Regions from separate parts of the Blautia sp. MSK.20.85 genome, predicted to be linked through region 2. Evidence: predicted binding sites of a transcription regulator. Region 2 holds the regulator's gene; each other region holds the start of a gene.
The links. Region 2 encodes NrdR, which represses ribonucleotide reductase genes. Its sites were predicted from a motif close to CACAANATNTTGTG; they were not measured.
Positions count from the first base shown of each region.

Region 1: a site for NrdR is predicted at 7,456-7,469, ahead of G5B12_RS08555 (ribonucleoside triphosphate reductase). Genes of this name have one in related genera too.
Region 3: a site for NrdR is predicted at 3,674-3,687, ahead of nrdD (anaerobic ribonucleoside-triphosphate reductase). Genes of this name have one in related genera too.

Region 1 covers NZ_JAAIUN010000012.1:7,484-17,894, reverse strand. Annotated here, with positions in the region: gene G5B12_RS08590 (DUF1385 domain-containing protein) at 1-788, shown strand, start outside; gene prmC (peptide chain release factor N(5)-glutamine methyltransferase) at 775-1,650, shown strand; gene prfA (peptide chain release factor 1) at 1,690-2,766, shown strand; gene G5B12_RS08575 (nucleotidyltransferase family protein) at 2,824-3,741, shown strand; gene glmM (phosphoglucosamine mutase) at 3,756-5,102, shown strand; gene G5B12_RS08565 (tetratricopeptide repeat protein) at 5,111-6,169, shown strand; gene hflX (GTPase HflX) at 6,171-7,406, shown strand; gene G5B12_RS08555 (ribonucleoside triphosphate reductase) at 7,623-9,995, shown strand.
Region 2 covers NZ_JAAIUN010000002.1:55,054-65,464, forward strand. Annotated here, with positions in the region: gene G5B12_RS01505 (citrate/2-methylcitrate synthase) at 1-1,044, opposite strand, end outside; gene G5B12_RS01510 (aminotransferase class I/II-fold pyridoxal phosphate-dependent enzyme) at 1,225-2,442, opposite strand; gene gdhA (NADP-specific glutamate dehydrogenase) at 2,664-3,998, shown strand; gene nrdR (transcriptional regulator NrdR) at 4,096-4,545, opposite strand; gene G5B12_RS01525 (YlmC/YmxH family sporulation protein) at 4,685-4,939, shown strand; gene sigG (RNA polymerase sporulation sigma factor SigG) at 5,053-5,832, shown strand; gene pap (polyphosphate:AMP phosphotransferase) at 5,898-7,370, opposite strand; gene G5B12_RS01540 (hypothetical protein) at 7,689-8,057, shown strand; gene G5B12_RS01545 (ATP-binding protein) at 8,078-9,259, opposite strand; gene G5B12_RS01550 (ATP-binding protein) at 9,279-10,022, opposite strand; gene G5B12_RS01555 (Crp/Fnr family transcriptional regulator) at 10,123-10,411, opposite strand, start outside.
Region 3 covers NZ_JAAIUN010000022.1:46,314-56,724, forward strand. Annotated here, with positions in the region: gene arcC (carbamate kinase) at 310-1,242, shown strand; gene nrdD (anaerobic ribonucleoside-triphosphate reductase) at 1,521-3,656, opposite strand; gene G5B12_RS12060 (hypothetical protein) at 3,832-4,389, opposite strand; gene asnA (aspartate--ammonia ligase) at 4,652-5,662, shown strand; gene G5B12_RS12070 (CBS domain-containing protein) at 5,711-6,136, shown strand; gene nagA (N-acetylglucosamine-6-phosphate deacetylase) at 6,313-7,416, opposite strand; gene G5B12_RS12080 (amino acid ABC transporter ATP-binding protein) at 7,617-8,360, opposite strand; gene G5B12_RS12085 (amino acid ABC transporter permease) at 8,347-9,036, opposite strand; gene G5B12_RS12090 (transporter substrate-binding domain-containing protein) at 9,203-9,979, opposite strand; gene dapF (diaminopimelate epimerase) at 10,333-10,411, shown strand, end outside.

The DNA of each region.
Region 1 (10,411 bases), on a different contig from region 2:
AATGCCTGATGTACTCTGCGGAGATCGCAGGTGACGAGGAAGATGAAGAAACTGCGAAGAAGAATGAGCAGCTTACAGAAGAGGAGCTTTCCGCAAAGAAAGCCAAAGAAGATAAGCAGTTCAAGTGGCTTCTTTACATTACGGTAGCTGTTTCTATGGTAGTATCTGTGGCTGCTTTTATGTTTCTTCCGTATATACTGGCCAGTCTGATCCGCAAGGTAGGCGCTTCGGAATTCCTGGTTACTGTAGTAGAAGCTTTTGTAAAGCTGGCACTGTTTATGGGATATATGTTCCTGATCTCTAGAATGAAGGATATCCAGAGAACTTTTATGTACCACGGTGCGGAACATAAATGTATCAACTGTGTGGAACATGGACTGCCACTGACTGTGGAGAACGTACTGAAGAGTTCCAGGCTCCATAAGCGCTGTGGAACCAGTTTTCTGTTCCTGGTCATGCTGGTAAGTATTGTGCTGCACTTTGTGTTTGTGCTGGTCCCGGTTTACTGGGTAAGACTGTTTGGAAGACTTCTTATGGTACCGGTAGTTGCGGGAATCTCTTTTGAGATCATCCAGTGGGCAGGAAGAACGGACAGTAAATTTGCGGACATTATGAGTAAACCAGGTCTTGCCATGCAGAAATTCACCACCAAGGAACCAACTGCAGATATGGCAGAAGTAGCCATTAAGGCAGTTGAGGCGGTTTTTGACTGGAGAGCTTATCTGAAAGAGGAATTTGACCTGGATATCCCTTATGAGACAGAGGAGACAAGCCATGCAGACTCTTGAGTCACTTCTCAAAAAAGGAACAACGATACTGAAAGATAACGGATTGGAAGAAGCCGGGCTGGATGCCTGGCTCCTTCTGGAATATAAGACCGGAAAGAACCGGGCATACTATTTTGCACATGGTGATGAACCGGTGTCTGATGAGACCGCAGCAGAGTATCTTGAGCTGATCGGCAGGCGGGCAGGACATATTCCTGTACAGCAGCTGACTCATCAGGCTTTTTTTATGGGCTATGAGTTTTATGTAAACGAAAATGTGCTCATCCCGAGACAGGACACCGAGACACTGGTGGAGGAAGGTCTGAAATGCCTTGAGGATGTGGAGAAACCGGAGATCCTGGATATGTGTACGGGCTCCGGCTGCATTCTCATAAGCCTTCTTCTGGAACGGCAGGATGCCCGTGGTGCGGGTGTGGACGTTTCTCCGGAAGCACTGGAGGTGGCGAAAGAGAACGCCAGCCTTCTGAAAGTGGAGAACCGGGCGGATTTTTTGGAAAGTGATCTGTTCTCGGCACCGTATTTTTGCGAAAAAGGTGGAAAAGAGGGTGGGAAATATGATATTCTTATTTCAAACCCGCCTTATATCGCGACAGAAGAAATTGAAACATTAATGGAAGAAGTCCGTCTTCATGACCCCAGAAAGGCTCTTGACGGAATGGAGGATGGGCTTTATTTTTACAGAAAGATCACCAAAGAGGCAGGGAAATACCTGAAGCCGGGTGGATGGCTTCTGTATGAGATTGGCTGCACTCAGGGGGAGGCAGTCAGTGAAATGCTGAGAAATGCCGGTTTTGAAAAGGTTCAGGTGGTAAAAGATCTTCCGGGCCTTGACCGTGTAGTGATGGGGCAGAAGCCTTTGTAAAAATTGTGATTCACAGGTATCAGAAACAGGAGGAAATACATGTTTGATAAACTGGATGATCTGCTGGTACGTTTTGAAGAGCTTCTCAATGAGCTGGGAGAACCGGGAGTAACCGATGATCCGGCGCATTTTCAGAAGCTGATGAAAGAGCAGAGCGACCTGCAGCCGATCGTTGACGCATATAAAGAATACAAGAAAAACAAAGAGACCATCGAGGACAGTCTTTCCATGCTGGAGAGCGAGAAGGACGAAGAGATGCGTGAGATGCTGAAAGAGGAGCTTTCCGACGCAAGAAAGAGAGTGGAGGAGCTGGAGCATGAGCTGAAGATCCTTCTTCTTCCGAAAGACCCTAATGACAGCAAGAACGTTATCGTTGAGATCCGTGGAGGTGCAGGCGGTGATGAGGCGGCTCTCTTTGCGGCAGAGATCTATCGTATGTATGTGAAATATGCAGAGTCCCGTCGCTGGAAAACCGAGATGCTCAGCCTTAATGAGAACGGTATCGGCGGCTTCAAGGAAGTTACTTTCATGATCAAAGGTGAGGGTGCGTATTCCAGACTGAAATACGAAAGCGGTGTACACCGCGTACAGCGAGTACCGGAGACAGAATCCGGCGGAAGAATTCATACTTCCACCTGTACTGTGGCCATCATGCCTGAAGCAGAAGAGATTGATTTCCATCTGGATCTCAATGAATGTAAATTCGATGTGTTCCGTGCTTCCGGAAACGGTGGTCAGTGTGTCAATACTACAGACTCCGCGGTACGTCTTACCCATATCCCTACAGGAATCGTAATTTCCTGCCAGGATGAAAAATCTCAGCTCAAAAACAAGGACAAGGCACTTCGCGTGCTCCGTTCCCGTCTGTATGAGATGGAACTTGCCAAGCAGCATGACGCTGAGGCAGAGGCAAGAAGAAGCCAGATCGGTACCGGTGACCGTTCCGAGAAGATCCGTACCTACAACTTCCCGCAGGGACGTGTGACGGACCACAGGATCAAACTGACCCTTCATCGCCTTGAGAATATCCTTAACGGAGATCTGGATGAGATCATCGACAGCCTGATCGCGGCAGACCAGGCAGTGAAGCTGACCAAGCTCAATGAACAGGAGTAATCGTTAATTACAGAGATAGAGTTCAAAAAACTATAATAAATCAGGAGGAAACGAAACATGAAAAAGACAGCACTGGTAATCATGGCAGCCGGAATTGGCAGCCGTTTTGGAAAAGGAATCAAGCAGCTTGCACCGGTAGGACCGAAGGGTGAGATCATTATGGACTATTCTATCCATGATGCACTGGAGGCAGGATTCAACAAGGTTGTATTTATTATCCGTAAAGACCTTGAGGATGAGTTCAAAAGAGTGATCGGAGACCGTATCTCCAAGATTACAGAGGTTGCTTATGCATTCCAGGAGATCGATGATCTTCCGGGAGATTTCCGGAAACCGGCAGACCGTACCAAGCCATGGGGAACCGGACATGCCGTACTGGCAGCAAAGAAAGTCCTTTCCGAGCCATTCGCTGTTATCAATGCAGATGACTACTATGGAAAAGAGGCCTACGTAAAAGTTCACGACTATCTGGTACAGGATCATCCGCAGGATGGCCCGATGCACATCTGCATGGCAGGTTTCCGCCTTGGAAATACATTAAGCGACAACGGAAGCGTTACAAGAGGTGTGTGCCATATTGAGGACGGCAAGCTTGTCGGCGTTACAGAGACACATAACATCTTCAAGACAGCAGACGGCGCAGAGACAAGAAATGACGATGGTACAGCAGAAGCGCTGGATACCAAGAGCCTTGTTTCCATGAATATGTGGGGACTGACACCGGAATTTATGGAAATCCTTGAGAAAGGTTTCATTGAGTTCCTTGGTGGGATCAAAGAGGGAGACATCAAGAAAGAGTATCTTCTTCCAGAGCTTATCGACCAGCTGATCCATTCCGGGAAAGCAGCAGTTGACGTTCTTGAGACAAAGGACGAGTGGTTTGGTGTTACTTATCAGGAAGATAAGGCATCTGTACAGGCTGCATTCAAAAAACTTACAGATGACGGCGTTTATCCGGAAGGACTGTATCAGTAATAAAGGAGAGCATTATGGGTAAATATTTCGGAACAGATGGTTTTCGTGGTGAAGCAAATGTAAAACTTACAGCAGATCATGCATTTCGTGTGGGACGTTATCTTGGCTGGTATTACGGCAGAGATCACAAGGCGAAGATCGTGATCGGCAAGGATACAAGAAGAAGCAGTTACATGTTTGAGTATGCTCTTGCGGCAGGACTTACCGCATCCGGAGCAGATGCTTATCTGCTTCATGTAACCACAACTCCAAGTGTGTCCTATGTAGTACGTACAGAAGATTTTGACTGCGGTATCATGATTTCCGCAAGCCATAATCCGTTTAACGATAATGGAATCAAAGTCCTCAATGAGAACGGACAGAAGATTTCCGCAGATATTGAAGCACGTATCGAGGCTTATCTGGATGGAGAGATCGAAGAACTTCCGCTGGCAACCGGAGAAGATATCGGCTGTACGGTTGATTTTGCATCTGGAAGAAACCGTTATATCGGACATCTGATCTCTATTCCATGCCACGATTTCAAGAATATCAAGGTGGGACTGGACTGCTCCAACGGAAGTTCATCTGCCATTGCCAAGAGTGTTTTTGACGCACTCCGTGCAAAAACTTATGTGATCAATAATGAGCCGAACGGAACGAATATTAACCGTGGATGTGGCTCCACACATATTGAAGTTCTGAGACAGTTTGTGATCGACAAAGGTCTGGATATCGGTTTTGCTTATGATGGCGATGCAGACCGCTGTATTGCTGTAGACCACCGCGGAAATATCATTGACGGTGACAAGATCATGTATGTCTGCGGCAAATATTTAAGAGAAAAAGGACAGCTGAACGGAAATACGGTTGTAACAACTGTTATGTCAAACCTTGGTCTTTACAAATCTCTGGAGCGGGAAGGCATCGACTACGAGCAGACTGCAGTTGGTGACAAATACGTTGCCGAGAACATGATGGAAAACAATTACAGTATCGGCGGTGAGCAGTCCGGACATATTATCTTCAGCCGTTATTCTGCTACCGGTGACGGAATCCTTACTTCTCTTATGATCATGGAGGCATGCGTGGATCAGAAAGCCACACTTTGCGACCTTGCCAAGGAGATGAAGGTTTATCCGCAGCTTCTCCGCAATGTGCGTGTTTCCGATAAGAAAACCGCCCTGGAGAACGAGAAGGTAAAAGCAGCCATTGAGGCCGCAGCGGAGGCACTTGGCGATGATGGCCGTATCCTGGTACGTGAAAGCGGTACAGAGCCGTTGATCCGTGTTATGGTAGAGGCGGGAACGGATGAACTCTGCCACCAGTATGTAGACAGTGTTGTTGATGTAATGGAAGCCGAAGGGCTTGTTGTAGAATAAGGAATTCCATGAAAAATACAAAGACCGTATTGATTCTTGCAGCCGTTACAGGAGCTTTGCTTCTGGGCGGCTGCGGCAGTGAAAAAACAAAAACATATGAGCAGGCGGGTAAAGATCTTTCTCAGGGAAGCTACAAGTATGCCCTGGAGGAGTACCAGAGTTCTATCCAGAACGGGGTAAAACTGGCACAGTCCTACCGTGGGGCGGGGATTGCAAGCCTGCGTCTTGGCAAATATGAGGATGCGGTGAATAATTTTACAGAGGCATTGGGCTGTGACCGGGTAAGTAAAAGCCTGCGCAGGGATATTTTGTCTTACCGTGCCACCGCAGAGCTGAAAGCTGGAAATTATGAGGACGCCATGGCAGACTGCCAGACATTAGGAGAAGATTTTTCCATGGATGCCAGCAGTTATTTCCTTACCGGAAAAGTTGCCCTTGCCATGGATTCCTACGAGGAAGCGGCATCGAACTTTAAGCAGGCCTATGGAGAGGACTCCACCTATGATATGGCGATCCAGATCTATGAAGCGTATCTGGATAAAGATATGGAAGCAGACGGAACCAGATATCTGGAGGCTGCCCTTTCTTCTGAGGCCAAGGACGCGCAGGATCACTGTGACAGAGGCCGCGTTTACTATTATATGGAAGATTACAGCAATGCAAAAAAAGAGCTCCTGGAAGCAACCAAGAAGGATAATACGGAAGCTCTTCTTCTCCTGGGAATGGTATATCTGGCTCAGGATGATGTGGAAAATGCCCAGGCAATGTATAAACAGTATATTTCCGCAGTGGGAGATTCCGCCAAGGGATATAACGGCCTGGCACTGTGTGATATCCGGAATGGGGATTATGATTCTGCTCTTGATAACATTACAAAAGGTCTCCCGACTGCTACCACAGACGAGATGCAGAGCCTTCTGTTCAACGAGATCGTAGCCTATGAGAAAAAACTGGATTTTGCCACCGCACTGACCAAGGCACAGGAATATGTTGATATGTTCCCGGAAGATTCCGCTGCCAAAAAAGAGCTGGCTTTCCTGAAAACCAGAACGTCTTCGGAGGGCTGATATGGAATATTTTGAGGAAATACAGGACCGGGTCATCCTGATCGGGGTTCAGGCAAATCTGGGGGATGACATGGAGGAATCCCTGGATGAACTTGGGGAGCTTGCGGCTACAGCAGGTGCGGCCGTTGCTGGCAGGATCATCCAGAACCGTGAGGCAGTACATCCTGGTACCTATATCGGAAAAGGCAAGATCGAGGAGGTAAAAGGTCTTCTCTATGCTTTGAATGCCAATGGTGTGATCTGTGACGATGAGCTTTCTCCTGCACAGATGAACAATCTGGAGCGGGAACTGGAATGCAAGGTTATGGACCGTACCTTGCTGATTCTTGACATTTTTGCGAAGCGTGCCGTGACAAGCGAAGGTAAGATCCAGGTAGAGCTTGCACAGCTCCGTTACCGTTCTGCACGTCTTGTGGGACTTCGTTCTTCTCTCTCAAGGCTTGGAGGAGGAATCGGTACCAGAGGTCCCGGTGAGAAGAAACTGGAGACAGACCGCCGTCTGATCCGAAACCGGATCTCCGCACTGAAGCAGGAACTTTCCCAGGTGGAAAAGCACAGGGAACTGCTCCGTTCCAGAAGAGCGGCAGGAAATCTGAAGACTGCGGCTATTGTCGGCTACACCAATGCGGGAAAATCCACGCTTCTGAATACACTGACCGGTGCGTCGGTGCTTTCGGAGGATAAGCTTTTTGCCACGCTGGACCCGACCACACGTCTTCTGACACTGGATGACGGACAGCAGCTTCTTCTTACGGATACTGTAGGATTTATCCGGAAGCTTCCCCACAATTTGGTAGAAGCCTTCAAGAGTACCCTGGAAGAAGCCAAATATGCGGACTACATCATTCATGTGGTAGATGAGTCCAATCCCCAGGCGGAGATGCAGATGCATATCGTATATGAGACCCTGAAAGAGCTGGGCGCCCTTGGGAAAAAGACGATCACACTTTTTAACAAGCAGGACCGTGTTTCCGGGGAAAGTCTCCGGGATCTCCGTGCAGATCATACGCTGAAGATTTCCGCACGGACAGGAGAAGGACTTGAAGAATTTAAGGAACTGCTCTCTGAGATCCTTGCAGAAGGCCAGATTTATATGGAGCGGCTTTTTCCGTATTCGGAGGCCGGTCAGATCCAGCTGATCCGTGAGTATGGACAGCTTCTTTCGGAAGAGTATACAGAAGGCGGAATTGCTGTAAAAGCAAGGGTTCCGCGGGAAATCTATCCGAAAGTTACATAATGTTAAAAAAACTACTCAGTACCATATATAGTACCGTGAACAAAATGGACACTATATATGGTGCTTTTTGTGTTGACGCAAAGGAGTGTGTCTGATACAATAAGCCTACAGCGCTTTGAACATAGATCGTGAAACGGGGTATGTTCATGGGCAGGTAAGTGAGGCGGAATAAGAGAGTCCGCTTTATAAATACATGCATGAGGGAGGCATTTTCTTATGTTTCAGGTAGTAAAAAGAGACGGTGAATTAGACGAATTTAAAATGGGGAAGATCACCGCAGCCATTGATAAGGCGTTTGATGCCAAGGGCAAGAATTACAGTCCGGATATGATCGACCTTCTGGGACTTCGTGTTACTGCGGATTTTCAGAATAAGATCGAGAACAACCGGATCTCTGTGGAGGATATCCAGGACAGTGTGGAGAACGTACTGATCCAGGCAGGATATTCCGATGTTGCCAAGGCGTATATCCTTTATCGCAAGCAGCGTGAGAAGATCCGCAATATGAAATCTACCATCCTTGACTATAAAGAAATCGTAAACAGCTATGTAAAGGTTGAGGACTGGCGTGTAAAAGAGAACTCAACAGTAACCTATTCTGTAGGAGGACTGATCTTAAGCAACTCCGGAGCTGTTACTGCCAATTACTGGCTGTCTGAGATCTATGACAATGAGATCGCGGAGGCACACAGAAATGCGGATATCCATATCCACGATCTGTCCATGCTGACCGGATACTGTGCAGGATGGTCCCTGAAACAGCTGATCCGTGAGGGCCTTGGCGGAATCGAGGGTAAGATCACTTCCGCACCGGCCAAGCATTTAAGCGTGCTCTGTAACCAGATGGTAAATTTCCTGGGTATCATGCAGAATGAGTGGGCAGGCGCACAGGCATTTTCATCCTTTGATACCTATCTGGCTCCTTTTGTAAAGGTGGACAACCTTTCTTATCCGGAAGTGAAGAAATGTATTGAATCTTTTGTATATGGGGTGAACACACCGAGCCGCTGGGGAACCCAGGCACCGTTTTCCAATATTACACTGGACTGGACTGTTCCGGATGACCTTGCAGAACTTCCTGCCATCGTAGGCGGCAAGGATATGGACTTCAAGTATAAAGACTGCAAGAAAGAGATGGATATGGTCAATAAGGCATTTATCGAGACCATGATCGAGGGAGATGCCAACGGACGTGGATTCCAGTATCCGATCCCGACTTATTCCATCACAAAGGAATTTGACTGGTCCGATACCGAGAATAACAGACTTCTCTTTGAGATGACTTCCAAGTACGGTACTCCGTATTTTTCCAACTACATCAACAGTGATATGAAACCGAGCGACATCCGCAGCATGTGCTGCCGTCTCCGCCTGGATCTCCGTGAGCTCCGCAAAAAGAGCGGCGGTTTCTTCGGTTCCGGTGAGAGTACAGGTTCTGTAGGTGTTGTAACTATCAATATGCCACGTATCGCATATCTTTCCAGAACACCGAAGGAATTTTATCAGCGCCTGGATCACATGATGGATATCTCCGCGAGATCTCTTCACATCAAGAGAGATGTGATCAGCAGACTTCTGGATGAGGGACTGTATCCGTATACCAAGAGATATCTTGGAAGTTTTGAGAATCATTTTTCCACCATCGGTCTTGTGGGAATGAACGAAGCGGGCTTAAATGCATGCTGGCTGAAAAAAGACATGACAGATCCGGAGACCCAGAAGTTTACGAAAGAGGTTCTGGAGCATATGAGAAACCGTCTTTCTGACTATCAGGAGCAGTATCCGGGAGAGCTTTTCAATCTGGAGGCAACACCGGCGGAATCCACCGCATACCGCCTTGCCAAACACGACAGAAGCCGTTATCCGGATATCAAGACAGCAGGAAAAGAGGGCGATACTCCGTATTACACAAACAGCTCCCATCTGCCGGTTGATTATACCGCTGATATTTTTGACGCACTGGATATTCAGGATGATCTGCAGACTTTGTATACATCCGGAACTGTATTCCACGCATTCCTGGGAGAGAAACTTCCGGACTGGAAGGCAGCAGCGTCTCTGGTACGTAAGATCGCAGAGAATTATCGCCTGCCGTATTACACCATTTCTCCGACCTATTCCGTATGTCAGGAGCATGGCTACATCAGCGGAGAGCATTTCACCTGTCCGAAATGTGGAAAGAAGGCTGAAGTTTACAGCCGTATCACCGGCTACTACCGTCCGGTACAGAACTGGAATGATGGTAAGACACAGGAGTACAAGAACCGTACCCTCTATGATATTACCCACTCCCAGTTGAAAAAGGTACACACCAGCATGATGACCATGAAAGGCGACGAGGTTGAGATCCAGCCGGTGGCATCGCACAAATATCTCTTCACGACCAGCACCTGTCCAAACTGCCGTATGGCAAAGAAAATGCTGGAAGGTGAGGAACTGGAGATCATCGATGCCGAGCAGAATCCCGAACTTGTTAAGCAGTACGGGATCCGTCAGGCGCCTACACTTGTGATCACTGACGGAGCGCAGGTTAAGAAGTATGTGAATGCTTCTAATATACAGAAGTATGTGGATGAAGAACTGGATTGAGCTCTTTCAAAATAACTGCAAGTAAAAAATGTATAGCTGGACGCATGTCTGTTGGATGTGTGTCCGGCTTTTTTATATATTATTTTTGTTTTTTATGTTGGGGATTTTTGTTTTGGAAAAGGTGGTTGACATTTCTTATCAGGAGGGTATACTTATATTCAAAATTTAGTGATTAAAAGCGTTACGCTTTAATGTATGAATGCAAACGTATCGCTGTGATACAGCGGGGGAAATCCGGGAATTGTTTCCCGGCGGAAATTTGCGAGGGGGAAAGCGCTCGGAGTTGCGAAGCCCGCGTATTTCCCCCTCGCGCTCCCCCTTTCTGGGCACGCTTTTTTGGAGCGTACGTTGTGGTGTGTGTGACGTTTTTGGTGGGGCGATGGATTCGACAGTATCGAGGACGCCAGGCTGAGCCG
Region 2 (10,411 bases):
CACATACCCCTTAAATACTTCTGCACGTGGATCGGAAACAGAATAGATCGCATGTCCCATACCATAGATCAGCCCACGTTTATCAAAGGCCTCTTTGTGAAGAAGTTTCTTAAGGTAAACACTGACTTCCTCTTCATCACTGTAATCATGCACATGCTTACGCATATCGTTGAACATTTTTACAACTTTGATGTTGGCGCCACCGTGTTTCGGGCCTTTCAGAGAACCCAGGGCTGCCGCAATTGCGGAATACGTATCGGTTCCGGAAGAAGAAACCACATGTGTAGTAAAGGTAGAGTTGTTACCACCGCCATGCTCCATGTGAAGAATCAGGGCAATATCCAGAATCTCCGCCTCCAGTGCCGTGTATTTCTTATCCGGTCTTAAAAGGCGTAGAATATTTTCTGCTGTGGAAAGTTTCTTCTTCGGCTGATGGATATAAAGGCTCTTACCTTTCTCATAATGATTATAGGCCTGATACGCATAAACAGATAACAGCGGAAAAACACTGATCAGATTAATACACTGACGGAGCACATTCTCCAGTTCAATATTATCCGGATCTTTGTCGTAGGAATAAAGTGTCAGCACACTTCTTGACAGAGCATTCATAATATCTCTGGATGGCGCCTTCATAATGACATCCCTTACAAAATTCCGCGGCAGCTGGCGCTGATTCGCAAGAATCCCGGAAAATTCATTCAGTTCTTCCTGATTCGGAAGTTTTCCGAAAAGAAGCAGATAGGTTACTTCCTCAAAACCAAAACGCCGGTCATTGATGAAGCCTTTTGTCAGATCCTTGATATCATATCCCCGGTAAGAAAGCTTACCTGCACAGGGAACCTCTTTCCCATCCACGATCTTGGTTGCCTGGACATTGGAAATCTGGGTAAGTCCCGCAAGGACACCCTTTCCATTCAGGTCACGCAAACCTCGCTTGACATCGTACTTGCCATATAAAGACAGATCCAGTTTATCATTCTCACGACAGATCTGCGTAAGTTTCTCAATCTCAGGTGTCACTTTCATGTTGAATTTGCTCATCCGTTATTTCCCCTTTCGATTTCTGTTTTATTGCTGTCCGATAACGGTCCCTCCTCATTCCCCTCTCAAGCAATTCTGGTCTTATTTCATATATCCCGGCCCTGATGACCGGGATATTTCAGATATGATTATAGCATTTTTTTCCGTTTTGGTCTATGCCGAAAATATTTGTATTGGTGATCAGACCTGCTTATATGTAGCAAAGAACTCTTTCATCTTCTTCATTGCCTTATCCAGCTGACGGATATCCGGCAGATAAACAATACGGAAATGATCCGGCTGGTTCCAGTTAAAGCCTTTACCCGGAACGATGAGAACCTGCTTGTCATGAAGGAAATCCAGGGCAAACTGCTCATCATTATAGATATTGAATTTCTCGGTATCGATCTTCGGGAATATGTAAAATGCCGCACGCGGCTTTACAGCGGAAATTCCCGGAATATCATTCAGAGCCTTATAGATAAAATCTCTCTGCTCGTAAACACGTCCGCCTGGCTGGATATACTCATTGACACTCTGATATCCGCCCAGTGCAGTCTGTACAATCGACTGTGCCGGAACATTGGAGCAAAGGCGCATGGAAGAAAGCATGTTGATTCCTTCTATATAACCTTTGGCCTTGTTCTTGGCTCCGCTTAAGATCATCCATCCGATACGGAAACCTGCGATCATATGAGACTTTGACAGTCCTGAAAATGTCACGCAGAATACGTCCGGTGCAAGAGAAGCGATGGAAGTATGTTTGTATCCATCCATAACAAGGCGGTCATAGATCTCATCGGAAAAGATGATCAGCTCATGCTCTCTTGCAATGTCCGCGATCTGCTCCAGGATTTCCTTCGGATATACCGCACCTGTAGGGTTATTAGGATTGATGATAACGATCGCCTTGGTCCTTGGTGTGATCTTGCTCTTGATATCCTCAATATCCGGATACCAGTCAGACTGTTCGTCACAGATATAATGAACTACATTTCCACCTGCCAGAGTTGCAGTAGCTGTCCACAACGGATAATCCGGAGCCGGGATCAGGATCTCATCCCCGTTATCAAGCAGCGCCTGCATACAAAGGTTGATCAGCTCACTGACACCATTTCCCGTATAAATATCATTAATGGTAACTCCCGGGATCCCGCGAAGCTGTGCATACTGCATGATCGCCTTTCTTGCGGAAAAAATGCCCTTGGAATCGGAATATCCCTGGGAAGTACGTACATTACTCAGCATATCCAGGATCACTTCCTGAGGTGCTGAAAACCCAAACGGATACGGGTTGCCGATATTCAGCTTCAGAATCTCCATTCCATCTTCTTCCATTCTGGCAGCCTCATCCACAACCGGTCCGCGCACATCGTACAGCACGTTGTCAAGCTTTGATGATTTCCCGAATGTTCTCATAAAAACCACTCCTCTTCTAATTTTCACTATTATTTAACCATTTTAATTTCATAGTCAAAAAATATCTATTTCTATATCTTCTCACATTTGGGCTTTCAACGCAAGAAATAAAAATTTAAAAAAATTTAATTTAGCACTTCCCTTTTTTAGCATGTTAATGTATAATAGCACTCGAATTTAGTTTTCAATGCAATTTAATATGTGATGAGGAGGAAACAACAATGTCTTACACAGAAGAAGTTTATGAAAGAGTTGTAGCACAGAATCCTGGCGAGCCAGAATTCCATCAGGCAGTTAAGGAAGTTCTCGATTCCCTTAAAGTCGTAATTGACAAAAATGAGGAAGAGTATCGTAAGCTTTCCATTCTTGAGCGTCTTGTAGAGCCAGAGAGAATCATCTCCTTCAAAGTACCGTGGATCGATGACAACGGAACTGTACAGGTTAACAAAGGATACCGTGTTCAGTTCAACAGTGCTATCGGACCATACAAGGGCGGCTTAAGATTCCATCCTTCTGTAAATCAGGGTATCCTGAAATTCCTTGGCTTTGAGCAGATCTTCAAAAACTCTCTTACAGGCCTTCCGATCGGTGGCGGAAAAGGTGGCTCCAACTTCGATCCTAAGGGTAAATCTGACAGAGAGGTTATGGCATTCTGCCAGAGCTTTATGACAGAGCTTTGCAAATATATCGGCGCAGATACAGATGTTCCGGCTGGTGATATCGGTGTCGGCGGACGTGAGATCGGATATCTCTTCGGACAGTACAAGAGAATCCGTGGTCTTTATGAGGGTGTCCTCACAGGTAAAGGCCTCTCCTTCGGCGGTTCCCTGATCCGTACAGAGGCTACTGGTTACGGTGTTGTATACATGCTCAACGAGATCGCAAAAGCACACAACGACTCCGTAGCAGGAAAAACAATTGTTGTAACAGGTTCTGGTAACGTAGCTATTTACGCTGTTGAGAAAGCTACTCAGCTTGGTGCCAAAGTTGTTGCAATGAACGACTCCAACGGATATATCTACGATCCGAACGGAATCAACCTTGACGTTGTAAAAGACATCAAAGAAGTTAAACGTGGACGTATCAAAGAGTACGCTGACCGTGTTGAGGGTGCTACTTACACAGAGGGACTTGGCATCTGGAACATCAAATGTGATATCTATCTTCCATGTGCTACTCAGAACGAGCTTGGTCTTGACGGAGCTAAAACACTGGTTGCAAACGGCTGCAAATATGTCGTTGAGGGTGCTAACATGCCTACTACTCTTGATGCAACAACATACCTTCAGGAGAACGGTGTTCTCTTCATGCCTGGTAAAGCCGCAAACGCTGGCGGTGTTGCCACATCCGCACTGGAGATGAGCCAGAACTCCATGAGACTTTCCTGGACAAGAGAAGAGGTTGATGAGAAACTTCACAACATCATGATCGACATCTTCCACAAAGCTGATGACGCTGCTAAACGTTACGGTATGGAAGACAACTATGTTGTAGGTGCAAACATCGCCGGCTTCGAAAAAGTTGTTGACGCTATGAAAGCTCAGGGTATTGTTTAATTTAAGTTTCCTGAATCATTAACATAAATTATAACAGGAACCGCAGAGGAATTTTCCCCATGCGGTCCCTGTTTTTTTATATGTTATTATGAGTTTTTCAGTTGATCAGTTTCTTCAGCTCGTCCATAAAGGTACTGACATCTTTAAATTCCCTGTATACAGACGCAAAACGTACATATGCCACAGCATCCAGATCCTTCAGATGCTCCATGACGATCTCTCCGATCTTGGTGCTGCTGATCTCACGATCTTCTGACCGGAAAATATCCCCTTCTATGGAATCGATCATCTCTTCCACTCTCTCAATGGGAATGGGGCGTTTATAGCAGGCACGAAGAACACCATCCTGGATCTTGGAACGTTTATAGCTCTCCCGGTTCTGATCCTTCTTGATCACAGTCAGTGGAATCGTTTCCACCTTCTCATAAGTTGTAAAACGCTTTCCGCAGGCATCACAGAGACGGCGGCGGCGGATAGAATTGGTATCCTCTACAGGTCTGGAATCTACAACTCTTGTATTATCCTGGTTACAGAACGGACATCTCACGGAACTCTCCCCCTTTCCGGATCAAAAAATCATTACTAAATTTGTTTTTATTATAGAATAAATGCATATAATGTGTCAATAATCGGACTTGCATAAATTTTACAGATTTTCCATAAAATCATATCAGGTGATGAATTTTATGCGTATCTGCGAACTGAAACAGAAAGAAGTGATCAATATCCACACCTGCCGTAGCCTTGGCTGTCCTCTTGATGTGGAATTCTGCTGTGAAACCGCCCGGCTGAAAGCCCTGATCATGCCGGAACCCGGGAAATTCTGCTGGTGTTTTTCAAGAGAAAGTGAATGCATCATCCCCTGGGACTGCATCCGCCAGATTGGTGAAGATATCATCCTTGTTGATTTCCGTGATGAAAAACGGCTGGGAGGAGACTGAACCGACTACATTTGTCAAGGCCCTTTATTTTTTATATTTTCCCCGGAAAAGTATATTTCAACCGCCCTCTGAGAATCATCTTAATGTACTGACAAGACAAGGAGGATTCTAAGATGGCACTGAATAAAGTTGAAATCTGCGGAGTAAATACCTCAACGCTTCCTGTTCTCAACCAGGAAGAAAAGGATGAGCTCTTCAAAAGAATCAAAGCTGGCGATGAAGAAGCCAGAGAATTGTACATCAAAGGCAATCTGCGGCTTGTTTTAAGCGTGATCCGCCGTTTTCAGAACAGCAGTGAAAATCCAGATGACCTTTTTCAGATCGGCTGTATCGGCCTGATCAAAGCAATCGATAATTTTGATACCACCCTTCAGGTAAAGTTTTCTACCTATGCAGTTCCTATGATCGTCGGTGAGATCCGAAGATATCTCCGGGATAACAACAGCATACGGGTCAGCCGCTCTCTGCGGGATATTGCCTACAAAACCATCTACACCAGGGAAAACTATATGCGGCAGCATCTCAAAGAGCCTACCATCGCGGAGATCGCTGATGAGATCGGCATTGACAAGGAAATGATCGTCTATGCCATGGATGCGATCCAGAGCCCGGTGAGCCTTTTTGAGCCGGTGTATTCCGAAGGAGGAGATACTCTCTATGTCATGGATCAGATCAGCGACAAAAAGAACCGGGAGGAAAACTGGGTGGAAGATATTTCTCTCCGGGACGCCATGAACCGGCTGGGAGAACGGGAACGACACATTATTGATCTCCGCTTCTACGAAGGAAAAACCCAGATGGAAGTGGCCGATGAGATCGGCATTTCCCAGGCCCAGGTCAGCCGCCTGGAAAAACATGCCCTTCACAGTATGCGAAATTATCTCAGAAATTGATTCATAAATATCTTCAAACAAAAACTGCGGCAGAATATCCATTATCCTGCCGCAGTTTTTATCTTTTATTTCAACGCTTTCTCAATTTCCTCAATCACGATCCGAAGCGCTTTCAGCCTTGCATATTTCTTGTCTACCGATTCCAGAATATGCCATGGCGCATAAACCGTGCTGGTTTTCTGCAGCATCTCATCTACTGCCATTTCATACTGATCCCACTTCTCGCGGTTTCTCCAGTCCTCGTCTGTGATCTTCCACTGTTTTTCCGGGTTGCTCTGGCGGTCATTAAATCTTGCAAGCTGGGTATCTTTATCAATGTGGACCCAGAATTTCACGATCACAGCACCCCAGTCGGAAAGTTCCTTCTCGAATTCATTGATCTCATTGTATGCACGTCTCCAGTCGTTCTCACTGCAAAAACCTTCCAGTCTTTCCACCATCACTCTTCCATACCAGGTCCGGTCAAATATGGCAATGTGTCCATCTTTAGGCAACCTTGTCCAGAAACGCCACAGATAATGACGGGCTTTTTCATGAGGTTCCGGGCTGGCGATGGGATGTACCTCAAAACCACGGGGATCAAGAGCTTCCGTGATCCTCTTGATATTTCCGCCTTTTCCGGCAGCATCCCAGCCTTCATAGGTGATGATCACCGGCACTCTTTTGCGGTAGAGCCGATTATGCAGGCTTCCGAGCTTCGCCTGGAGTTCTTTAAGCTCTGCCTTGTACTCTTCGTCTCCCACTTCTTTTCCATCCAGAGGGATCTCGCTTAATTTCGGCATCTCCACCAGAGGAAAAACATTCTGGAGAATCGGCACAGCATGTTTGCTGTTCTCCATGGCAACCTCGATGTTGCTGATCATGGTTTCCAGTACCTGTAATTCCGCCCATTTCCGGTCATTGGCATCTACGATATACCACGGAGCAGAAGAAGTGTTGGTATCCTGCATATACTGGTCAAAAACTTTTCTGCATTTCTTGTAGTGATCATTCTGCCAGAGATCGTATTCATTCACTCTCCATCGGGTATCTTTGCTTTCCAGAAGGATGCCCATACGTTTCTCCTGATCTTTCCGGTCGATCTGCATAAAGAATTTCAGAAGTACGTATCCGTTATCCGTCAGCTGCCGTTCAAATCTGCGGATGCTGTCAACCCGTTTTACATAATCATCCCCTTTCAGTTTTTTGTCCATGCGCTCCCGACAGGTCTGATCCATCCATCCGGAATCCAGGAATGTAAATTTACCGGCTTCCGGGATCTCCTTAAAATACCGGTAAAGAAATGGTTTCCGAAGGTCCTCTTCTGTAGGCGCTGACATAGTTGCGACTTTAAAAAAACGGGGATCGATATTCTTGATCACTTTACTTATGGTACTGCCTTTTCCGGAAGCTCCCCAGCCTTCAAACAACACGATCACCGGAATCTTATGCTCCTTTAGAGCCATCTGCAGCTCATATAATCTGGTTCTTGCAGCACTTAAACGCACTTTGATATCCTCTTTTTCCGGAATCTGTTCCGGGTTCCAGTTTTTTAACATCTGCATCGTCCTTCCTCGAATTTTTTGAATATTCTTATTATACCACAGGAGTCCCTGTTTTACGACGAATTTTACATAGATTTAACGCATCATTCCGAAAAAATATCCATATTGCACAATTGTAACTCTTGTTAAACAGCTAAAAATATTTTTTAACCTATTGACATTTTGATCTTCTCTTCATACAATATAGGCACTGTTCGTTATTTTTTTAACTCGTAGTCAAACGGATATTCGCAACCCCGCAGGGGACTTCCTTGATTCGGTTAAAACAGCACAAAAAAGCTGCCCCAAGCAGCAAATCTCAAGGAGCCGATCATGAAACTTACAGAAGAACTTCTGAAAGAAATGGAAAAGAAAAAAGAACTCTACGGTGACGGCATCATCATGCCGGATGGAGATTACCGCCTAATCCAGGACGGACATTTGAAGACCCTTATGGCCCTTTTACCATATACGGAAAATGAAATCTGGAAAATGATCCCGGATGATGATTCCGCTCTTTTCTGGCTGGTAGAAAAAACAGGCTGCGTGCTGACAGATGTCAATTCCACCATCGGAATGAAAATGACCCCTGCACAGCAGAAAACTTACGAAGCGCTTTCCAGCCGTGGGATCGTCTCTAATGAATATTATGATCTTACCAGGCAGCGGGAAAAAGTAAAAGCTGCCCGGGCGAATGCCTGAGCAGCTTTTGTTTTTGTATATCAGTCGTCATACCCTTCCAGGAAGGAATGTTTCACGCCGTCTTTTTTATAGGCAATGACTGTATGAAGATTCACGTTTTCCACACTTCGGAAAATATTACTTTCAATATGGGGATTTACCTTCTTAAGCTCCGCAATGAGATTTTTGATCTCCATTCGCTTGGAAACACTGGTGCCGTCTGTACGGCAGGTAGTACAGGTATCAGTGAACTTGCAGGCACACTGGATAAAATGCAGGTCATTGTAGTCTCTCCAGTGCTTGATATCTGCCTCACGGATCAGATACATGGGGCGGATCAGCTGCATCCCCTCGAAGTTTGTGCTGTGGAGTTTCGGCATCATAGTCTGTACCTGTGCTCCATAAAGCATTCCCATCAGGATCGTCTCGATCACATCATCATAGTGATGGCCAAGAGCGATCTTGTTGCATCCAAGTTCCTTTGCCTTACTGTAAAGATATCCTCTTCGCATACGGGCGCAGAGATAACACGGAGATTTTTCCACATTGTAAACTGCATCAAAGATCTCAGTCTCAAACACTGTGATAGGAATTCCGAGAAGTTTGGCGTTGTGTTCGATCACCGCACGGTTGGCCTCATTATATCCCGGATCCATCACAAGAAATACCAATTCAAAAGGAAACTTGTTATGACGTTTCAACTCCTGGAACAGTTTGGCCATCAGCATGGAATCCTTACCACCGGAAATACAGACCGCGATCTTGTCTCCCGGCTTCACCAGTTCATAGTCGTTGATTCCTCTGGCGAATCTGGAAAACAGCTGCTTGTGGAACTTCTTGCGGATACTCAGCTCGATATCTTTCCGGCGCTGTTCCATTGCTTCATTTTCCTCTTCTTCACTGTCCCCTTTATTGGACTCTTTCTGCATCTGCTGGAAAAGCCAGCCTGTATATCCGCCCTTCAGGCTCAGTGCGGGAATTCCTTTTTCCCGGAGCATCCCTGCCCCTTCCTGGCTGAAAAGTCCTCTGGTACAGTAAAGAACCGGAATCTTATCCCCTTTCAGTTCTTCTGCCCGTTCTTCCAGTTCCTGCTCCGGAACAGAAATCGCTCCCGGGATCATTCCATATTCCACAGTTACTTTATCACGGGTATCTACCAGAAGATATTTTTCCCGTTCCTTCTCTATTTCATCAAAAGAAATCTCCAGTGTTTCTTCACTCATGCTGTTTTTATTCCTTTCCTTACAGCTCCTCCCTGATCGTGCCGTCACAGGCAATGGTCACTACCTGCCATGGGATCATCTTTCCGCTTCGCTCCATGGCACGGATCACTGCATTCTCGATGCCTCCGCAGCAGGGAACTTCCATGCGGACGATACGGATACTCCGGATGGAATTATTTCCTATGATCTCTGCAAGCTTATCTGCATAATCTCCCTCATCCAGTTTGGGGCATCCGATCAGCGTCACATGATCTTTCATGAATTTCTCATGAAAACCTGCATAAGCGTAGGCAGTACAGTCTGCCGCGATCAGAAGCTGTGCATTTTCAAAATATGGTGCATTGACAGGAACCAGTTTGATCTGTACGGGCCACTGGGCAAGACGGCTTGTCTGTTCCCCTGCATTTTGGGGAACTTTTTTCCGCTCTGCCTGCACCGGCGGTTCCTGCTTTTTATTAAGGCTTCTTGCCATACTTCCGGGGCACACGTGTGGCTTCCCTGCTGGCATCGAGGCCTCTGTTTTCTTAAGCTTCATTCTTTTTTCCACTGCCTCCGCGTCATAATCTGCGGCTTCCCGCTCTATAATACGGATCGCATCGGCAGGGCAGGCCGGAAGACAGTCTCCCAGTCCGTCACAGTAATCATCCCGGATCAGTTTTGCCTTGCCGTTTATCATGGCAATAGCTCCTTCGTGGCAGGCAGCTGCACAGGCACCACAGCCGTTGCATTTCTCTTCCTCAATGTGTACGATCTTTCTTATCATGATATCATCTCTCCCTGATTTTTATATTTCTGCAAATGTTTTTTTGTTTTCACTGACATCATACAAAAATCCCGGAGATTCTTCGGTAACATATGTTACCTTACAGATATAACTCCATTTTTTCCTGATCTTTCACAAGGATCTGACGCCTGTCAAGTTCCAGGATTCCTTCTTCCTGCATCTTTCCCAGTTCTCTGGAAAGAGACGGCCTGGTAATGTTTAAATAATCCGCCATCTCTTCTCTAGAAAGATTCATGTGGATCTGTCCTTCACTGTCCTGGCATTCTACAAGGAAACGGACGATCCGCTCCCGGAGACTGCCACTTCCAAGGATCCGAAGCTTCCGGTTCATATTGTAAGCCTTCCCGGCAAAAACCTCAAGAAGATTT
Region 3 (10,411 bases), on a different contig from region 2:
AACTTTCTTTATAAATTTTCGATTTCTTTTAGATTGCCGACATAATTTAAACATATTTCCTCTATATAATAGGTCTTGGATAGATGAAAAACCACTCTCTATCTCCCCCCTCAAAAAATAGTAGGAAATGAACCGCCTGACCGAATCAGGCGGTTTTTCCTTGTCTGAAAATTCACGGCCTGACAACTATCTGTAAACCGTATTCATCTAAAATTCTATTGCATTTCCAACATAGGTCTTTTATAATGAAATATAATACTCGTTACTATTGAACAGTAACCAATTTTAAAGAGAAATGAGGTATTTCCTATGAGCGAAAAAACTGTAGTAGTTGCATTAGGCCACCGAGCACTTGGTACCACACTTCCTGAGCAGAAAACAGCCGCCCGACTTGCAGCCAAGGCAATCGCAGACCTGGTTGAAGAGGGAACCCGCGTGGTAATCTCCCACAGCAACGGTCCGCAGGTAGGGATGATCCACACCGCAATGAATGAATTCGGCAAGGCACATCCTGATTATACATTTGCACCAATGTCCGTATGTTCTGCCATGAGCCAGGGTTATATCGGCTATGACCTTCAGAACGCCATTCGTGCGGAACTTATTTCCAGAGGAATCTATAAACCTGTCAGCACCATTCTCACACAGGTTGTCATTGATCCATATGATGAAGCATTTTCCGAACCGGAGAAAATCATCGGTCGTGTCCTGAATGCAGAAGAAGCAGAAGCCGAGGAAGAAAAAGGAAACTTCGTCACAAAAGTAGGGGAAGGACAGTACAGAAGAATCCTTGCAGCACCGAAGCCACAGAAGATCGTGGAGATCGAGACCGTGAAGGTTCTTTCCCAGGCAGAGCAGATCGTTATCGCAGCAGGCGGTGGCGGAATCCCGGTTCTTGAGCAGGGTACCCAGCTGAACGGTGCCAGTGCTATCATCGAGAAGGACCGTGCAGCAGGACTTCTTGCAGAGGAACTGAACGCAGATACTCTGATGATCCTTACAAGTGTTGAAAAGGTAAGCCTTAACCACAACACCGATCAGGAATCTTATCTGGATACCATCTCCACAGAAGATGCGAAGAAATACATTGCAGACGATCAGTTCGCTGCAGGCTCCATGCTTCCGAAGATAGAAGCAGGTGTTTCCTTCGTTGAAAAAGGCACCGGACGCCGTACCATCATCACCGATATGGCTCACGCCAAAGACGGATACTGTGAGAAAACAGGAACCATCATTAAATAATTATCTATAAACACAGAATATAAAGTGAAATATAAATATCCACTTTGCCATGACAATATCCCGCAGAGAACTGCTGATCCTGCCAGCAGCTCTGCGGGATATTTTTTATACCGGAAAACTGGCGCAAAAAAACACAGATACAGCGCATAATGCCATATCTGTGTATTTTTATAATCTATGTCTTAATCTGTATCCGTTCAGACAGGCATCAAAAATCCATACTTTACTGCCTGGCTCCGCATCAGAGAACGGTTCCTCTGCCAATCTGTCCGGCCATTTTACATGGATTTTCGCTCAGCGATCTCCGCCATCTTCGCCTCATTCAGACGGGTATCTCCATGAACACGGCTGTAGGAAAGATATCCGTTCATACGGTCGATCTTCGTCAGGTTTCTGGAACCGCAGACCGGACACACATCCATCTCCAGCTCCTCGTGACCACAATCATCACAGTATGCGAGAGAAAGGTTCACGCCCTCATAATACCCCAGATCCATGGCTCTACGGATCAATGTACGGATGGCTTCTTTATTGTAGCCGATCGGATAACGTACATACTGAATCTTACCGCCATTGCAAAGCTCCCAGAAACGACCCTCCAGATCCTGTTTCTCGATCGGGGTTACATCCTCGGTTACATGGCAGTGGAAACTGTTGCTCACATATGGTCTGTCAGAAACACCCTCAATGATTCCGTACATCTTACGGAACTGTTCTACCTGAAGGCCGCAGAGACTCTCTGCCGGTGTTCCGTAGATTGCGTAAAGATAGCCATCTTCCTTCTTGTACTGATTTACCTTGTCATTGATATATTTCAGGACTTCCAGAGCAAACGCACCATCCTCTGCAATGGATTTTCCATTGTAAAGCTCCTGCAGCTCATTAAGTGCTGTAATACCAAAGGAAGCTGTCATCGGCTTCAGGATCTTGCCGATTTTTTCATTCGGTTTCAGATGTCCACCGTAGAAACCACCCTCACAGTAGGCAAGAGGATTGGTAGACGCACGCATCTGTCCCAGATACTCATACGTACGGATATGCAGATTACGGATCATTTCCAGATAGAAATCCAGAACTTCATAGAAATCTCTGCTCTCCGCCCTGGCCTTGGCAAGGATCATCGGAAGATGAAGGCTTACCGCACCGATGTTAAAACGGCCCACAAAAACAGGCGTATCATTCTCATCTGCCGGTTCCATGCCGCCACGCTCATACCACGGACTTAAAAAAGCACGGCATCCCATCGGGCTGATGACTTTTTTGTATTTCTTGTACATGCTGGAAATATAGCCTGCTCCGGACATGGACAGCCAGTCCGGATACATGGTCTTGGAGGAGCACTCCACACCAGCCTCAAAAATATCCTCACAGCACTTTCCAGGACCGTGGATCTCTTTGTCATAGAGGAATACGATCTTCGGAAACAGTACCGGTTTCTTATGTCCGGCTTTTCCCTGGCCTCCCTGATGAACTTCAAGGAGAGAAACCGTACACATCTTCTCAAACTGCTCAGTTCCAAGACCAAGTGTTACTGTAACAAACGGATAATCGCCTCTGGAAGAACCAACCGTATTCAGCTTATACTCAATTCCCTGCCATCCCTGGTCATAATCCCTGCGGACTTTGTCAAGGGCATACTCGATCGCACGTTCCTCGCGGCCGCTCCAGCTCTCATCGGAGTATTTCAGAAATTCGGAAATATATTTATCATAGCTCTTCTTCGCATACGGTGCCAGGATCTTATCAACTTCCGGAACGGTAAAACCACCGTACTGCTGCGCCGCTGTGCTGAGGATGATATCGCCCATAACATCAAAGGCTGTGTCCAGAGTCTTCGGCTCATTATACCAGACATTACCCATCTCAAAACCGCCGCTTAAAACAGCTGCCACATCAAACAGACAGCAGTTCATAGTATCCAGACGTGCAGACTGATCATGAATATAAATATAACCGTCCTTACATGCCTGAAGCTCATTACGGTTCATAAAGAACTTCCGGTAAAGCTCCTTGTTCAGCTCATTAAAGATCAGGCTTCTCTTGGTTGCAACAAGCGCACTGTCTGTATTGGCATTGCTCTTATCACCGATGTAGCGGATGGCCTGGCTCTTGGTGTAAACGTCATCCATCATGTGGATGAAATCCAGCTTGTAATTCCGGTAATCGCGGTAGCTCTTGGCAACTGCAGGATTCACCCGCTCCAGTGCACCCTCCACGATGTTGTGCATCTCCTGGATCTCGATCTCATTTTTCCCAAGGGAATCCGCATGCTCCTGAGCAAAACGGCAGATAAAATCCTTCTCCTCATCGGAAAAAGTATAAAGGATACGCTCTGCTGATTTATTTACGGCAGCCACGATTTTCTGAGGATTAAACTCCTCTCTTGTTCCGTCTTTCTTAATCACATATAACATGACTCATCTCTCCCGAATACTATATATAGTATTGTTATTCTCTATATCTTGGTTTTTTTCTATATATTGTGCTAGGCATGAGTATACCACAGCTGGGAGGAAAAGAAAAGGGGTATTTCTGTATACAAGAAAATACAGACTCTTAGCACCGCATGATCTCACTGCGGAAATATTCTTACAAATTCATTCTGATCCATTCTACGATAAAATCCCATAACTGGGGAAACAAAGCAACCAGTGCCACTATAAGCCATATGATCCAGCTTATACTGTTTCTTTTCCGTCCTTCGTTCTGCTGCTTTTTCCCCTGGTTTGGAACTTCTGTACGGTTCCTGTCTGCCGTTGTTTTATTCATGGTGTTACCTGCCGGTACGGTCTTCCTTACAGTTGCAGCTGCATTTCCTGTATTTCGATTTCCATTTGGATTCCGGTTCGCACCTGCATTCCGGCCTGTATTCATATTCCGGCCCGTATTCATATTCTGGCCTGCATTCGTATTCCGGCCCATATTTGTACTCCGGTTCACTCTGCCGCCGCGCTGTGCTGTTTTGTCCACAGTTTGTCCATACTGTCGCATCATATCCCGCACTTTTGCGGAAGCATGCCTGTAATGTACATCCCGGGGTTCATTAAGATGGTAGAGTATTTCATCATTTCTGTAAGGCATCCCGCACAGCGAACACCTGCCATTTACAACCCTGCCGCCACAAACCTGACACTTCTCACCTGCCATAAACTCCCTCCATTCTGTCCGTTAAAACGGACATTCACATTTCTTTTTATCAATCGGACATTCGCATTCTTTCCTGCTGTATGTCCCTGAATGCGATCGCTTCACAATTTACATTCAGTATATCATATCACGCTCTCAATACCCAGTATTTTTCCCTGGTCCGGGACCGGACTTCACATCTCCTTATATTGCCACCCTGGCCATTTTCTGCTATAATACCCCACAGAGCAATAAGCCCAAAAATCATCAGGAGGAGCCGATAATGAACACAATCACAATCCCCGCAACCTATCATGCAGACCTCAACCTCCATGACACACAGATTGCGATCAAAACAGTAAAAGATTTCTTCCAGCAGACACTCTCCCAGAAGCTTAATCTTCTCCGAGTATCCGCTCCAACATTTGTAGCACCGGAATCCGGCCTTAATGACAACCTTAACGGTGTAGAACGCCCGGTAAGCTTTGATATCAAGGCTATCGAAGGCAGCAATGCCGAGATCGTACACTCCCTTGCGAAATGGAAACGCTACGCTCTGAAAAAATATGGTTTTTCTCACGGTGAAGGCCTCTACACAGATATGGTAGCGATCCGCCGCGATGAAGATCTGGACAATATCCACTCTGTTTACGTAGACCAGTGGGACTGGGAAAAGATCATCTCCAAGGAAGAGCGCACTATGGAAACTCTCAAGGAGACCGTACGCACCATCTACAGTGTCCTTCGTAAAACTGAGAAATACATGGCTGTACAGTACGACTACATCGAAGAAATCCTTCCGAAAGACATCTTCTTCATCACAACGCAGGAGCTTCTTGACATGTATCCGGACTGCACACCAAAGGAACGTGAATACAAGATCGTCCGTGAAAAAGGTGCCGTATTCCTTATGAAAGTCGGAAAAACCCTCACAAACGGAGAGCGCCACGACGGACGTGCCCCGGACTACGATGACTGGGAACTGAACGGTGATATCCTTGTATACTATCCGGTACTTGACATTGCACTTGAGCTTTCCTCCATGGGAATCCGTGTTGACGAGGTTGCGCTTGACCGCCAGCTTACAGAAGCAGGCTGCGATGACAGAAGAGAGCTTCCTTTCCAGAAAGCCATCCTGAACAAAGAGCTTCCGTACACCATCGGTGGTGGTATCGGACAGTCCAGAATCTGTATGTTCTTCCTGCGTAAAGCGCACATCGGAGAAGTACATGTATCTCTCTGGCCAAAAGAAATCACAGATGCTGCAGAGGCACACGGACTTCAGCTTCTCTAAAACATCTTGCAGATTTATTTATAATTTTTGCGGAAATGAGGTAATAACGTGAACATTCTGTTTTTTCTGATTCCCAAAAGCGAAGTCGCCTACATCTTCGAAGATGAGACCCTTCGCCAGACCCTTGAAAAAATGGAGCACCGCAAGTACTCCTGTATTCCCATTCTCACCATGGACGGCAAATATCTCGGCACCATCTCAGAGGGCGACCTTCTCTGGGGCATGCGCCGGGCAGACATTCACGACATCAAGGAAACAGAGGGCGTTCCCATCATGGCAATCCCACGCCGTGCCACCTATAAACCGGTCCACGCAGATTCCAATATGGAAGATCTCCTGGACCGCGCCATCAATCAGAACTTTGTGCCGGTTGTGGACGACCAGGGAGCCTTTATCGGAATCATAACCAGAAAATCTATCATCAAATACTGTTACAACGAAATGAAAGCCGCACAGGGCGCTGCTGAGGAATAAACTCAGCCACCAGCGCCAAACAACAAAAACAAGGCTCCGGTTCCCGGCATAAAGCGAACATTCTCATTCCGCTTTCCGGGAACCGGAGCCATATTTTATTCAGACAGACATTTTCACTTCAGGCAACAGTTTTGCAGTTTCTGTGCCATTCTTTATCTGATTCACTCAGACCTTCATCAGATCACTCTCACGATATTCAGCTTCTCATCTGCAAGTACCATATCCGCACGTTTTCCAGGCACAAGAGAACCCACCTCTCCATAGATGCCAATGCTCTTTGCAGGATTTCTGGTAGCTGCAAAAATCGCTGTATGTTCCGGCACGCCCATTGCGATCACGCACTGCATACATTCATAGAGGTTGGTTGCGGAACCGGCAATGGTGCCATCCTCAAGAACTGCTTTACGGTTGTTCATGATAACCTTCTGGCCGCCCAGCTCATAAACACCGTTTTCCATTCCTGCTGCCATCATGGAATCGCTGATCAGTACGATCCGTTCTTCCCCGAACATCCGGAATGTATTTCTTACTATAGCCGGATGAATATGAATCCCGTCTCCGATCATTTCTGCCATACACAGCGGATCATCTGCCGCTGCCGCGATCACACCAGGCGCACGGTGTCCAAGCGGATTCATGGCATTGTACAGATGAGTTACATGATGGGCACCCTTTTCCATGGCTTTTGCCGCACAGTCGTAATCCGCGCCTGTATGGCCGATGGAAATCACCACATCATCTTTAAGTGCTTCAATAAACGCCTCTGCACCTTCCATATTCGGAGCCACAGTCACAACCTTTATCATTCCGCCGGAAGCTTCCTGACATTCCCGGAAAAATCTGATGTCCGGTTTGCGGATATATTCCTCTACATGTGCCCCCTTTTTCGCAGGATCCAAAAACGGTCCCTCCATGTTCAGGCCCACGATCCTGGCACTGCTGTCATCCTGCTCCACTTCTGTCGCGGAAGCAAAAATCCGGATCAGCTGTTCCATCGGAAGTGTCATTGATGTAGGACAATAGGAAGTAATTCCATGTGCTTTCTCATACTTGAGGATTTTTTTAAGGCCGGTGGCATCTGCATCTGAAAAATCATGTCCCACAGCACCATGGCTGTGAATATCCACAAGTCCCGGCAGAACCTTCAGGCCCGAAGCGTCAATTTCTTCTTTATCAGATACTTCCTCCTCACTGGAAACAATTCTGCCATTTTCCACATAAAGATCCATCTTCCGGTAACTGCCGTCTTCCTGAAAAACATTTCCATTTCGAATAATCATAGTTTTTTCCCTCTCCATTGTTTTTTATAAAAGTCCTTTTCACTGATCAGACTCCATATTTCCCCTTTTATCACTTTTCTTTCTGATTGTTCATTATAGCACATTTTTATCTTAAAATCTGTCATACAGAAAAAAACTGATATTTTCCTCCGGCAATTTTGTACCAGATATGGAAAATATCAGTTTTCAGTAATTGAAATTTATAAGGTTTTTGAAAGGAACTCACGAAGTCTCTTGTTCTTTGGATTGGCAAAAAATTCCTTCGGGGAATTCTCCTCCTGGATCTTTCCCTCATCAATGAAAAGAACTCTGGTTGCAACCTCGCGGGCAAATCCCATCTCATGAGTTACCACAACCATGGTCATACCGGATTTTGCAAGCTCCTTCATCAGTTCCAGAACCTCTCCGACCATCTCCGGATCAAGTGCGGATGTAGGCTCATCAAACAGCATCACATCCGGGTTCATGGCAAGGGATCTTGCAATGGCGATACGCTGCTTCTGTCCACCGGAAAGCATGTCCGGATAAGAATCTGCCTTGTCCGGAAGTCCGACACGCTTGAGAAGCTCCAGAGCTTTTTTCTCTGCTTCTTCTTTGCTCATCAGCTTCAAAGTTACCGGTGCCAGCATGATATTCTCTTTTACGGTTTTATGCGGAAAGAGATTAAACTGCTGGAATACCATTCCGATCTTCTGTCGGTGACGGTTGATATCTACCTTCGGATCTGTGATATCAGTTCCCTCAAAAAGGATTTTTCCCCCGGTTGGCTCCTCAAGAAGATTCAGCGAACGGAGAAATGTGGATTTACCACAGCCGGACGGTCCGATGATGGCTACTACTTCACCGCGACGGATCTGTGTGGTGATCCCGTTAAGGACCTGATTGCTGCCGTAGGCCTTCTGAAGTCCCTGCACGTCAAGAAGTACCTCATTACTTACGCTCATTGTTTCTCAGCCTCCTCTCAAGTCTTCCTACAAGGTATGTAAGGAAACAAACGATCACAAGATAAATTGCCGCTACTGCAAGCAGCGGGAACAGGGCACTGTAGGTCTGGCTTCGGATGATATCTCCGCCACGGGTCAGATCTGTAAGACCGATGTAACCACTGATGGAGGTCTCCTTCAGAAGTACGATCATCTCATTTCCAAGTGCCGGAAGGATATTCTTTACGGCCTGTGGAAGAATGATCTTGGTCATAGTCTGTGTATAGTTAAGTCCAAGGCTTCGTCCTGCCTCAAACTGTCCCTGATCAATGGACATGATACCGGAACGGACGATCTCTGCCACATATGCTGCGGAGTTCATTCCAAACGCAATGATGGCAACGATCACTTTACCCGGATCTACGGTAGCAAAAATAACATAGTAAACGATCAGCAGCTGTACCATGGTTGGTGTTCCACGGATCACAGTCAGGTAAACTCTGCAGATCACATTAAGGATCTTAAGTTTCCCCGTCTTATCATGTGTGGAACGGACAATGGCAATCAGAAATCCCAGAAAAACGCCAAGCAGCACCGCAAAGAATGTAATAATGATGGTGTTTTTCAGACCGGATACAATAAACTGCCAGCGGCTGTCGTCCAGAAAATTAAACTGAAACTGTTCAATAAGACTCAAAATTTCCACCCTTTCCAAAACTACAGGTTCCGAAATCCGGAAAAGTCCCCCGGATATCCGGAACCTGCGTGTAATTTTTGTAATTTTTCGTCAAGCGGATATTCGCGATCCGCATTCGCTACTTGCTCATAACTCAGTAAACTGCCAAGCAATTTATTGAGTTAATTTATTTCTGTACGATGATAACCTGCTCTGCGGTTGTATATGGATCTGTGAAATCAATGCTCTTCTTACGATCCTCTGTTACAGTCATTCCTGCTGCGCCAAAGTCAGCTTTTCCGGATTTTACTGCATTTACGATGGCATCAAATTCCATATCCTCAACCTTCAGATCGTATCCAAGCTTATCACAGATTGCCTGTGCGATATCAACGTCGATACCTACGATATTATCTCCGTCATAATATTCATATGGCTGGAATGTTGCGTTCGTTGCCATGGTCAAAGTTCCCTTGGAATGATCTGCATCCTTCGGAGTCTCATATGGAGTCTTGCCTGCATCATCACCGATGTAGTTGTCTCTGATGGAATCCAGTGTTCCGTCATCCTTAAGCTCTTTCAGTGCGTCGTTGAATTCTTTGGTAAGATCTGTGTTGTCCTTGGAAATACAGATCGCATACTCCTCTTTATCAAATACGTTATCGATAAGCTTAAGATCATCATTCTTATCAACGAACTTCTTGGCCGGCTCGCTGTCGATAACCACGCAGTCGATCTTGCCCTGTTTCAGAGCCATTACTGCATCGTTACCTTTATTATATCTCTCTACTGTTGCATCTTTGATATCTGTAGCGATGGTGTCACCGGTAGTTCCAAGCTGAACACCGATCTTCTTTCCGGTAAGATCATCTGCGCTCTTGATCTCATCTGCTGCAAAAACAGCGGATGTCATGGATACTGTCATAGCTGCCGCAAGTGCAAGTGCCATAAATTTTCTCTTCATTTTTTCTTCCTCCTGAATTCTCTTGTACATCGCGAAAGGGGCTGCTTCTTTCTCTTAATGCAGCAGCGCATTTCGCGATGTACAGCATAATTATGCATCTCCGTGCATATTGCTTTGTTTTATGATACCATGTTTCTGACAAAATGCAAGCACATAAAATCCATAAATCCGAAATTCCCCTTCTATTTTATGGGAATTCCATGGGGAAAATTCACTTTTCGATAACAATTATCCAGTATACTATACTATCAGAGACAGCAACTGGAAAAAACTGGCGTGTTTTTTCCATGCGGGTCTTGTGCTCCAACAGAAAAACCAAGTATAATATTCAGAAACAAGAGGAGGTTATCATTATGAAATTCACGAAAATGCACGGCATTGGAAACGATTATGTATATGTAAACTGTTTTGAGGAGACTGTCAAAGATCCTG